3 regions of the Streptomyces sp. NPDC007917 genome follow, and region 3 is predicted to be linked to each of the others. Evidence: riboswitches for the same ligand, from Rfam matches in the RefSeq annotation. Region 3 holds a riboswitch; each other region holds the start of a gene.

Region 1 (3,266 bases), on a different contig from region 3:
CGCCGCGGAACTTGTTCACCAGATAGCCCGCGACAAGCCGCTGGTCGGCCTCGGAGAGCAGCGCGGTCGTGCCGAAGAACGACGCGAAGACGCCGCCGCGGTCGATGTCCCCGACCACGACGACCGGCAGCCGGGCGGCGCGGGCGAGCCCCAGGTTGACGATGTCGGTGCGGCGCAGATTGATCTCGGCGGGGCTGCCCGCGCCCTCGCAGATCACCGCGTCATGGGTGCGCCGCAGCTCGGCCAGGCATTCGGTGACGGTTCCCAGCAGCGCCTCCTGGCGCCCTGCGTGGTAGCCACGCGCGCTCAGCTCGCCCACCGGCTTGCCCAGCAGCACCACCTGGCTGCTGCGGTCGCTGCCGGGTTTGAGCAGGACGGGGTTCATCAGCGCGCTCGGCTCGACGCGGGCGGCGGCGGCCTGCATGGCCTGGGCGCGGCCGATCTCCGCCCCGTCCCGGGTGACGAAGGAGTTGAGCGACATGTTCTGCGCCTTGAAGGGCGCGACTTTGACGCCCTTACGGCTGAGCCACCGGCAGATCCCGGCGGTGACGACGCTCTTGCCCGCGTCCGAGGTCGTGCCCGCGACGAGCAGCCCGCCGCCCGGCGTGCTCCCGGAGCCTGTGCCATCTGTCCCGCTCATCCTCAGTCCCTCCCCGCGGCCGGGGGCCGCGCCGTCGCCGGGCCGTACGCGGCGCCCGCGGCCCCGGGAGCCCGCAAGGACCGTGCCCCGCGGGCGAGCGCGCCATGTGGGGCGCGGCCGGGGCGTACGGGCGCGCCGGGCCGCGCGGCCGGGAAGGGCCCCGTACGCGCCGGCCGCAGCGCGCCCGCGGCCAGCCGGGCCGCGAGGGACACGCCGAGCGCCAGGGCGCCGACGCGCCGCGACAGCCGTACGGCCCGCTCGATGTCGGCCGCCTCGACCGGCCGCCCTCCGGGGTTGAGCACCGGCCGGTGCTCGACGCGGCCGCCGTAGGCGAGGGTGCCGCCCAGCCGTACGCCGAGCGCGCCCGCGAACGCGGCCTCCACGGGGCCCGCGTTGGGGCTGGGGTGGCGGTGGCCGTCGCGCCGCCAGGCGCGCCACGCGCCGCGCGGATCGGGCCCGGCGAGGGCGGCCAGCGCCGCGGTGAGCCGCGCGCCGGGCCAGCCGGCGAGGTCGTCAAGACGGGCCGAGGCCCAGCCGAAACGCCGGTAGCGCGGCGACTTGTGGCCCACCATGGCGTCCAGAGTGTTGACGGCCCGGAAGCCGACCAGGCCCGGCACCCCGCCGACGGCCCCCCACACCAGCGCGCCCACCACGGCGTCCGAGGTGTTCTCGGCGACCGACTCGACGACCGCGCGCGCGATCTGAGTCTCGTCCAGCGCCTGCGGATCGCGCCCGCACAGATGCGGCAGCCGCCGCCGGGCGGCGTCGAGATCCCCGGCGGCCAGCGCACGGCCGACGGCCCGCGCCTCCCGGCCCAGCGTCGTCCCGCCGAGCACGGCCCAGGTGGCGGCGGCGGTCAGCATGGTCCGCGCGGTGGGGGAGGGGAGCCCGGGGGCGGAGGATTCCGCGGCGGCGCTCCCCAAGACGGGACGCCCCGAGCGTTTCAGAACAGGGCTGCCCAGAGCGAGGCGTTCCAAGGGGGTCGGCATGGGTCGTCCCAAGGCCCGTACGGCGCGCATCGACAGCGCGGCGCCCGCCGCCGCGCCGCCCGCGCACAGCGCGGTGTGGAGAGCCCCGGAGCCGCGGTGGTCGCGCCACAGCAGCCGCTCGACGGCCAGGGCGGCGCGCCCGAACGCCGCGACGGGGTGGCCGCGACGCGGATCGCCCAGGGCGAGATCGCCGAGAAAGCCGAGGGCGGCGCCGCACGCGTAGGAGGCGTGATCGGCACGCATCGTCAGTCCGCCGTCTTGCCCCGGGGCGTCGGGACGTGGCGGAGGGGCCGCGGGCGGGTCGGCGGTACGGCGGTGCCGGGCATGGCGGTATGTCCTCACTCAGGGTCCGCGCCCTGGTTCGACGTGACCGGCGGTGAGAGTCTCCTGGCTCCCGGATCCGCGTCTCTCCCGGTCTTCCAGCCTCCGTGTGGATGGCCGTGACCCGTACAGGCGATGGGAGAGCGCTCCCCGGTGACAGTGGCGGGACCGCGCCGGATTCTCACCGGCTTCCTCTCCTGCCGCCGTTTGGCTCGGGAAGTCCACCATGGGCCGCGAATGGCCGTCAACTCGCGAATGCCCCACCCTGCGTGAGTGTGCCGAGGAGCACATGCCACGGCCGCCGGACCGGAACGCGCGGGTAGGCGCGGACCGGCCCGGCGGCCGTGAGTGGGCCGAGCGGAGTCAGGCCACGATCAGATTGATGCCGTACACCACGGCCGCCGCGCACAGCGCGAAGCAGAGGTACGCGCCGGCGCGCGCGGGGCCGAGGGCGGCGCCCGCCGGGGCCGAGGCGGTGGAGGCGGCGTTCGGGCCCGCCTCCGCCTGCTGCGGCTTACGAGAGGTGCCGAGGATGCCGAGGGTGAAGACGCCCACGAAGCCGACGGTCACCGCGAGGCTGATGCCGAAGACCTGGCCGAGGGCCGCCCAGTCGATGCTCATCGCGTTACTTCCTTAGCTGGTGCTGCCGGTGGCCGCGGACGCGCCGGCCGGGGTGGCGGAGGAGGAGGTGGCGGAGGAGGCGGCGGCAGCGGCAGGGGTGGGCGGCGGGGCCACGGCCTGGAGGGCGGCCGTGACGACGCCCACCGGCTCGGCCGGCAGCGCCGCGCCCTCGTCGATGTCGTTGACGTTGGTGTGGTCGACGGGCTTGCGGCGCGAGGCCGCCCAGATCCCGGCGCAGGCGGCGACCGCGAGCACGGCGACCGCCGTGACGCCCCAGTCGCCCTGGTCCGCCAGCAGCGCCGCGCCGCCCGCGACGAGGCCCGCGGCGGGCAGGGTGAGCACCCAGGCGAGGACCATGCGGCCCGCGGTGGACCACCGCACCACACCGCCCCTGCGGCCGACCCCCGCGCCCATCACGGCGCCCGAGCAGACCTGGGTGGTGGAGAGCGCGAAGCCGATGTGGGACGAGGCGAGGATGACGGTCGCGGCACCGGTCTGGGCGGCGAAGCCCTGCGGCGGCTGGATGTCGGTGATGCCCTTGCCCATGGTGCGGATGATGCGCCAGCCGCCCAGGTACGTACCGAGGGCGATGGCCAGGCCCGCGGAGACGATGACCCACAGCGGCGGGTCGGAGTCGGGCGCGATCACGCCGCCGGTGATCAGCGCGAGGGTGATGACCCCCATGGTCTTCTGGG
Region 2 (3,266 bases), on a different contig from region 3:
GTGGACGCGCCGGAGGACACCCCGAGCACGAACGGATCGGCCAGCGGATTGCGCAGCAGCGACTGCATCACCGCCCCGCACACGGCGAGCCCGGCCCCGCACACGGCGGCGAGCAGGGTGCGCGGCATCCGCAGGTTCCACACGATGCCGTCCCGCAGCGGCGTCAGCGCGCTTACGCTCATGCCGAGATGGGCGGCGACGGAGGCCCACACATCCCCCGTGGAGATGTCGGCCGGCCCGATCGTCACCGCGACGGCGACCGATACGATCAGCGCGGCCGACCCGCCGCCGGTCAGCAGCAGCGTGCGGGCCCTCACGTGGCGAGCCCGAGGTCGCGCAGGCCCGCGGCGACCTTCTCGATCCCTTCGACCGTGCGGATGGACGGGTTCATCGCCTGCCCGCTCAGCAGCACGTACCGCTTCTTCTTCACGGCCGTCAGGTTGCGGGTGGCGGGGTTGCGCTCCAGGAAACGGATCTTGGCCTGGGCACTCTCGGCGGTCTGCTGCTTACGGGTCAGATCGCCGAGCACGATGACGTCGGGGTCGCGGTCGGCGACGGTCTCCCAGTTGATCTGGGGCCACTCGTCGTGGGTGTCGGCGAATGCGTTCTCCGCGCCGACCGCCCGCGTGATGGCGCCCGGCGCGCCGCAGCAGCCGGCCAGGTAGGGCGACTGGGAGTTGGCGAACCAGTACATGAGGGAGACACCGGAGGCGTGCAGCCCGGCGGTGGCCTTGCTGACCCGCGCCTTCAGCCCGGCGACGAGCTTCTTCCCCCGCTCCTCCACCCCGAACGCCCTGGCCAGGTCGGCAATCTCGCCGTAGACGGTGTCGAGGGTGAGGGGTGCGCCGCGCGCTCCGTCGCCACCGCTGTCGTTGTCCTTGCCCGCCGAGCAGTCGGAGGGGGAGACATACGTGGGCACGCCCAGCTTCTCGAACTGCTCGCGGGTGGCGACACCGCCCTTGCCGAGGGTGGAGACGAACGAGGAGGTGACGAAGTCGGGGTCGGCGTCCAGCACCTTCTCGAAGGAGGGCGCGTTGTCCGCCAGCCGCGGCACGGACGCGTTGGCCTTCTCCAGGCCCTTCATCACCGGGTCCGTCCAGGTCGCCGTACCGGCCATGCGGTCGGCGAGGCCGAGGGAGAGCAGGATCTCCGTGGTGCCCTGGTTGAGGGAGACGGCCCGCTCGGGGGCCGCCTTCAAGGTGACCTTGTGGCCACAGTTCTCGATGGTGCGCGGGTAGCCCGAACCGGCGGGCTTCCCGGCATCCGCGCCGCCTTGTGAGCCACCGCACGCGGTGAGCAGAAAGGCGGGGGCGAGCAGCAGAGCGGCGGGGCGAAGAGCGGTACGGAGCACGGGTTTGCCTCGGTGGTCGGGGCTCGTACGCGGAGCCTGGCCTGTGGACGACCGCCGCGCCGGGGCGCGGAGGTGCCAGCAGGTCTTCGGACTCGGGTTCGTCCGGACGAGGCGCCTTCCCGGTCTTCCAGTGGCGACGTGCCCCGCCCGTCCCCCTCACCGCTGCGCGTCAGTTCCGGATTCGCACCGGATTCCCTGGCCTCGGATGTGGCTCGACTGGCCCCCAGAGGCTACCAAGCCCGCCGTGCGGTCGGATATGTGGCTGCGGTCGGATATGTGGCAGGTGAGGGCCCACCGGTGGTTACGTGGGTGCCGTACCCGAGGGAGACTCGTGCCCCATGGCGCAGACAGCAGGAGTGACCGCGTGACCAGCCGTGTCATCTTCATCGCGGCCGCGATGAGCCCTTCGCTGCGCCAGGCCCGGTTCGACGACGGCACGGCCCCTCTCGAGGACGGCGGCGCGGCGCGGGCCCGCGCCGCGGCCGGGGTGCTGCCTCCGGCCGCTCGCGTCGTCACCTCCCCCGGCCTGCGCTGCCGGGAGACCGCAGCGGCGCTGGGGCTCGGCGCGGCCGAGCCCCGTGCGGAGCTGGCCGGCCTGGACGCGGGCCGCTGGCGGGGCCTCACCCTCGACGAGGTCGCTGCCGCCGAGCCGGAGTCGGTGGCCCGGTGGCTGGCCGACCCGGCGGCCGCGCCCCACGGCGGGGAGTCGGTGCGGGACATGTGCCGGCGGATCGGACGGTGGCTGGACACCGCGTCGCACACCGACGGCCATACGCTCGCCGTGGTGGAGCCGGACGTGGTGCGGGCCGTGGTGGTGCATGTGCTGGGCGCGCCCGCGGCGGCCTTCTGGCGTGCCGACGTTCCCCCGCTGACGGCGACCGGGGTCAGCGGACGGGCCGGACGCTGGAACCTCGGGCTGGGGCGGCCGCTCAATGGCCCCTGACAGGAGCGGCCGCCCCGGCGGGGGGTCAGGGAGACGGTCGCGTCACGGCCGGCCGGCGGCGGCGACCGTCGAGGCCGGGGCCCTGGTGGCGGGCTCAGGTCTCAGCAGACGCTCGGCCAGCTCGCCGAAGACGAGTCCGAACCCTCCCCACAACGCGACCTGGATGGCCAGCGCGGAGAGCCGGAACCGCCACAGCACGGTGGCCGGGAAATCGGCGGGCACCTCGCCCACGGCCGGAAGGAACGCGTACGCCAGGCCGATGGCCAGGGCGAAGGCGGCCACCGCGGCGACGGTGGCGTACCAGGTGCCCAGTTTCGGGGCGAGCCGCTTGCCGAGGATGGTCGCCGCGATCGCGAGGAGCACGCTGAGCACCATCATCAGGAGGTACAGATTGGTCCGCTCGCCGAGGGTGTCGGGGTTGCCGACGGCGGGCGGATTGGCCGGGTACTTCAGGAACGGCACGACGTAGACCGCGAGCAGGGCGCAGCCGGACAGCAGCAGCGCGGTGGCCCGCGGGGTGAAGCGGCCGACGCGGCCCAGGGCGAAGCAGTAGGCGAGGGCGGCGATGCCGCCGAAGGCGACCCCGTAGATCAGCACACCGGTGGCCAGGCCGGCGGTGGACTGCAGGCTGCGGGAGACGAGTTCGACCTCGTGGTGATGCGCCGGGGCGTGGGACTCCTCGAAGCCGATCGCCTTGTCGACATTCGGTTCCCCAAGGAGATAGGCGACGATCAGGGCGAGCACGCCGGCCCCGAGGCCGGCGAGCATGCCACGGACGAGCAGATTCCGTACCGTTGCGGAATTCATGAGGGTGTCGGTGTCCCTGGCGTCAGTGGCAGGGGAAGCCGAGCAGGTGGCGGGCGTCGTGCACCCACTCGTGGACGTCCTCGCCGGAAACGACGGAGGTGGCGCCCTGTTCGGCGCCGACGAAGTACAGCAGGACCAGCATCAGGATGCCGAAGAACACCGCCC
Region 3 (3,266 bases):
CGGCGGCCCCCAGTGCTCCTCGACCGCCTCGCGCAGCTCCTGCGGCAGCCTGGCGTACCAGCGGCGGTAGTCGGCGGCGGGGATCCGGACCGGGTTGCGGGCCAGCTGCTCCTCGGTGAGCCAGTCCTGGTCGTGGCCGCCCGCCTCGATGAGGGCGCGGATCAGCTCGTCGCCGTCGCCGGAGGCGAGGCCGGGCAGCGCCTCGGGCCCCTCCTCGGGGCCGAGGTCGAAGCCGTCCGCGCGCAGCCGGCGCAGCAAGGCGACGGCGCTGGCGGGCGTGTCCAGGCCGACGGCGTTGCCGATGCGGGAGTGCTTGGTGGGGTAGGCGGACAGGACGAGCGCGAGGCGCTTGTCGGCCGCCGGTATGTGGCGCAGCCGGGCGTGTCGTACCGCGATTCCCGCGACACGCGCGGCGCGCTCGGGGTCGGCGACATAGACGGGCAGGCCGTCCTCGTCGGTCTCCTTGAAGGAGAACGGCACGGTGATCAGCCGCCCGTCGAACTCCGGGACGGCGACCTGGGTCGCCGCGTCCAGGGGCGAAAGGCCCTCGTCGTTCTCCTCCCACGCGGCGCGCGAGCCGGTCAGGCACAGCGCCTGCAGCACCGGTACGTCCAGCGCGGCCAGCGCGCCCGCGTCCCACGCCTCGTCGTCGCCACCGGCCGAGGCCTCGGCGGGCCGGGTGCCGCCCGCGGCCAGCACCGTCGTCACCACCGCGTCGGCCTCGGCAAGGGCCTCCAGCAGCTCGGGCTCGGGCGCGCGCAGCGAGGCGACGTACAGCGGCAGCGGGCGGCCCCCGGCGTCCTCGACGGCCTGGCACAGCGCCTCCACGAAGGCGGTGTTGCCGCTCATGTGGTGGGCGCGGTAGTAGAGCACGGCGACCCGCGGCCCGGTGACGTCCTCGCGTACGGTGCGCTCCAGCGGGCCCCACGAGGGCGCGGGCGCGGGCGGCTCGAAGCCGTGACCGGTCAGCAGGACGGTGTCGGACAGGAACCGGGCCAACTGGCCGAGGTTGCCGGGCCCTCCGTGTGCGAGATAGGCATGGGCCTCGGCGGCGATCCCGACCGGAACGGTGGAGGCCTCCATGAGCTGGGCGTCCGGGGCCTGTTCGCCGGTCAGGACCACGACCGGGCGGTCCCCGCCGAGGAGCGTGTCGAGCCCTTCCTGCCAGGCGCGCACCCCGCCGAGCAGCCGTACGACGACGAGTTCGACGCCGTCGAGGAGCGCGGGCAGGTCGTCCAGCGGGAGCCGGGCCGGGTTGGCGAGCGAAAAGGGCACCGGGGTCTGTGCCGCGCGGGCACTGAGCAGGTCGGTGTCGGACGTCGACAGCAGCAGGATCATGCGACGGCAGGCCTTCCTCGGGGTCCGCGCCCCGGGCGGGTTGAAGACGGCGGGAGTTCCTGGCTCGCGCGGCCGTCGCATACCGGCTGCCGCGCTCACAGTGGCGGGACCGCGCCGGATTTCCACCGGCTTCCTACCCTTTTTGCCGTCTTGTGTGGTGGCGGGCCGGGACCGACCCGCCGGTGAGCATAGTAGGCGCTCCTGACCTGCCGTGGGGCGGTGAGCGGGAGGCGATCGTCGGTATGCTCGCCGCCATGCCCCTCCCCCCGACAACCGCCCCACCAGGGGACGAAACCACCGTGCGCGGTCGCACCGACGCCTGCCCGGGGGCGCTGCGCCTGCACCCGGCGGACGACGGCGCGCTGGCCCGGGTACGCGTTCCGGCCGGGCTCCTGACGGCGCGTCAGGCCCTCGTGCTGTCGCTCGCGGCCGAGGAGTTGGGGGACGGCCGGCTGGACCTCACCTCCCGGGGCAATCTTCAGCTGCGCGGTCTCGACGCGGGGTGCGCGGCCGGGCTCGCGGAGCGGCTGCGGACGGCCGGACTGCTCCCGTCGGACCGGCACGACCGGGTGCGCAACGTCGTGGCGTCCCCGCTGTCCGGGCTGGACGGGGCGGGGTACGCGGACGTCTCGGCGTGGGCGAGGGAGCTGGACGCCCTGCTGTGCGACGACGAGCCCGAGGGTTCCGGATTCGCCGAACTGGCGCAGCTCTCGGGCCGGTTCCTGTTCGCGCTCGACGACGGGCGGGGCGATGTGGCGGCGCTGGGCGCGGATGTGACATTGATCGCAGCACCGGACGGCGAGGCGCTGCTGCGGCTTGGCTCCGCCGGGGGCCATGAACCGGCCGCCCCGGGCACGCGCCCGGACCCCGGGGAGTGCGCGGCAGATGCCCGCGGCGCGCCGGGTGCGCCCGGCGTGGCGGACAGCTGCGGCGCGGCGGACACTCCTGGCCCGGCGGACGCCCGCGGCACGACGGCCGTCCCGGCACGCCGGGACGGCCGGGCGGAGCCCGATGGCGACACGCCGGACCCTGCGCGGCCCCTCGCCCACCCCGGCCCCCCGCACGGACCCGGGAACGGCGGTCCGGAGGCCTCGTCCAGGCCGGGCGGCGGGACCGTAGGCGCTGAGCTCCGGGTGCGGGCCGAGGACGCGCCTCGTGCGGCGGCGGTGGCCGCCGTGGCGTTTCTCGACGCGGTGCGCGCGAGTGGCACGCGGATCTGGCGCGTCCGTGAGCTGCCGGCCCGACACGCCGTGACGGCGGACGGGTTGGCGCGGCGACTCGCCGAAGCGGGGGTCCGGTTCGCGGGCCTCGGTCCTGTCTCCGGGGTCGCTGGGGCGCAGACCTCGGCGACTGACGCCGCAGGGGTCCACAGTGGCAGCGAGCGCCCCGCCGTGGCCGGTCCCACGTACGGCCCGCCGCCGGCCACGGGGCGAGGCGTCGCGGGCACGCGGGGGCCGGGAAGCCAGGAGCCGCCCGCGATCGGGCTCGTCGCCGGGCCGGACGGGCGGTGCGCGGTGTCGATCGCCGCTCCGCTGGGGCGGCTCAGCGCCGCTCAGTGGCGGCTGCTCGCCAAGGTCGCCTCCCAGGGCGGCTCGGGCGAGCTGCGTGTGACACCCTGGCGCGGCGTGGTGCTGCCCGGTTTCTCCCCGGACGGCGCCGAAGCCGCGCTGCGGGAGCTCGCCGACGCCGGGCTGGTGACCGCGCCGGACTCCCCCTGGCTCGGGGTCGGCGCGTGTACGGGCCGACCGGGCTGCGCCAAGTCCCTGGCCGATGTGCGTGCCGAGGCGGGGCGCGCGGTGGCGGGCGGGGCGTCCGGCAACGGCCTACCGGGCCGGCCGCGGGGCCGGCTGCCTGCGTATTTCTCCGGCTGCGAGCGGCGCTGCGGCCACCCCGGCGGCCGGTGGGTCGACGTACTGGCGACGGGCGAC

The links. Region 3 has a riboswitch for cobalamin ahead of cobN (cobaltochelatase subunit CobN). Riboswitches for the same ligand answer to the same signal wherever they lie in the genome.
Region 1: it holds a riboswitch for cobalamin, as region 3 does, so the genes downstream of both, ACFZDL_RS37080 (cobalamin biosynthesis protein) here and cobN (cobaltochelatase subunit CobN) in region 3, are expected to answer to the same signal.
Region 2: it holds a riboswitch for cobalamin, as region 3 does, so the genes downstream of both, ACFZDL_RS02355 (ABC transporter substrate-binding protein) here and cobN (cobaltochelatase subunit CobN) in region 3, are expected to answer to the same signal.

What each region holds. Positions count from the first base shown of each region.
Region 1 is NZ_JBIBKK010000027.1:55,298-58,563, reverse strand. It holds gene ACFZDL_RS37085 (cobyric acid synthase) at 1-640, opposite strand, end outside; gene ACFZDL_RS37080 (cobalamin biosynthesis protein) at 643-1,872, opposite strand; cobalamin riboswitch at 2,010-2,146, opposite strand; gene ACFZDL_RS37075 (hypothetical protein) at 2,314-2,571, opposite strand; gene ACFZDL_RS37070 (inorganic phosphate transporter) at 2,584-3,266, opposite strand, start outside.
Region 2 is NZ_JBIBKK010000001.1:556,023-559,288, forward strand. It holds gene ACFZDL_RS02350 (iron chelate uptake ABC transporter family permease subunit) at 1-317, opposite strand, end outside; gene ACFZDL_RS02355 (ABC transporter substrate-binding protein) at 314-1,351, opposite strand; cobalamin riboswitch at 1,411-1,587, opposite strand; gene ACFZDL_RS02360 (histidine phosphatase family protein) at 1,716-2,294, shown strand; gene ACFZDL_RS02365 (CbtA family protein) at 2,337-3,101, opposite strand; gene ACFZDL_RS02370 (CbtB-domain containing protein) at 3,124-3,266, opposite strand, start outside.
Region 3 is NZ_JBIBKK010000004.1:213,102-216,367, forward strand. It holds gene cobN (cobaltochelatase subunit CobN) at 1-1,338, opposite strand, end outside; cobalamin riboswitch at 1,369-1,529, opposite strand; gene ACFZDL_RS09435 (nitrite reductase) at 1,593-3,266, shown strand, end outside.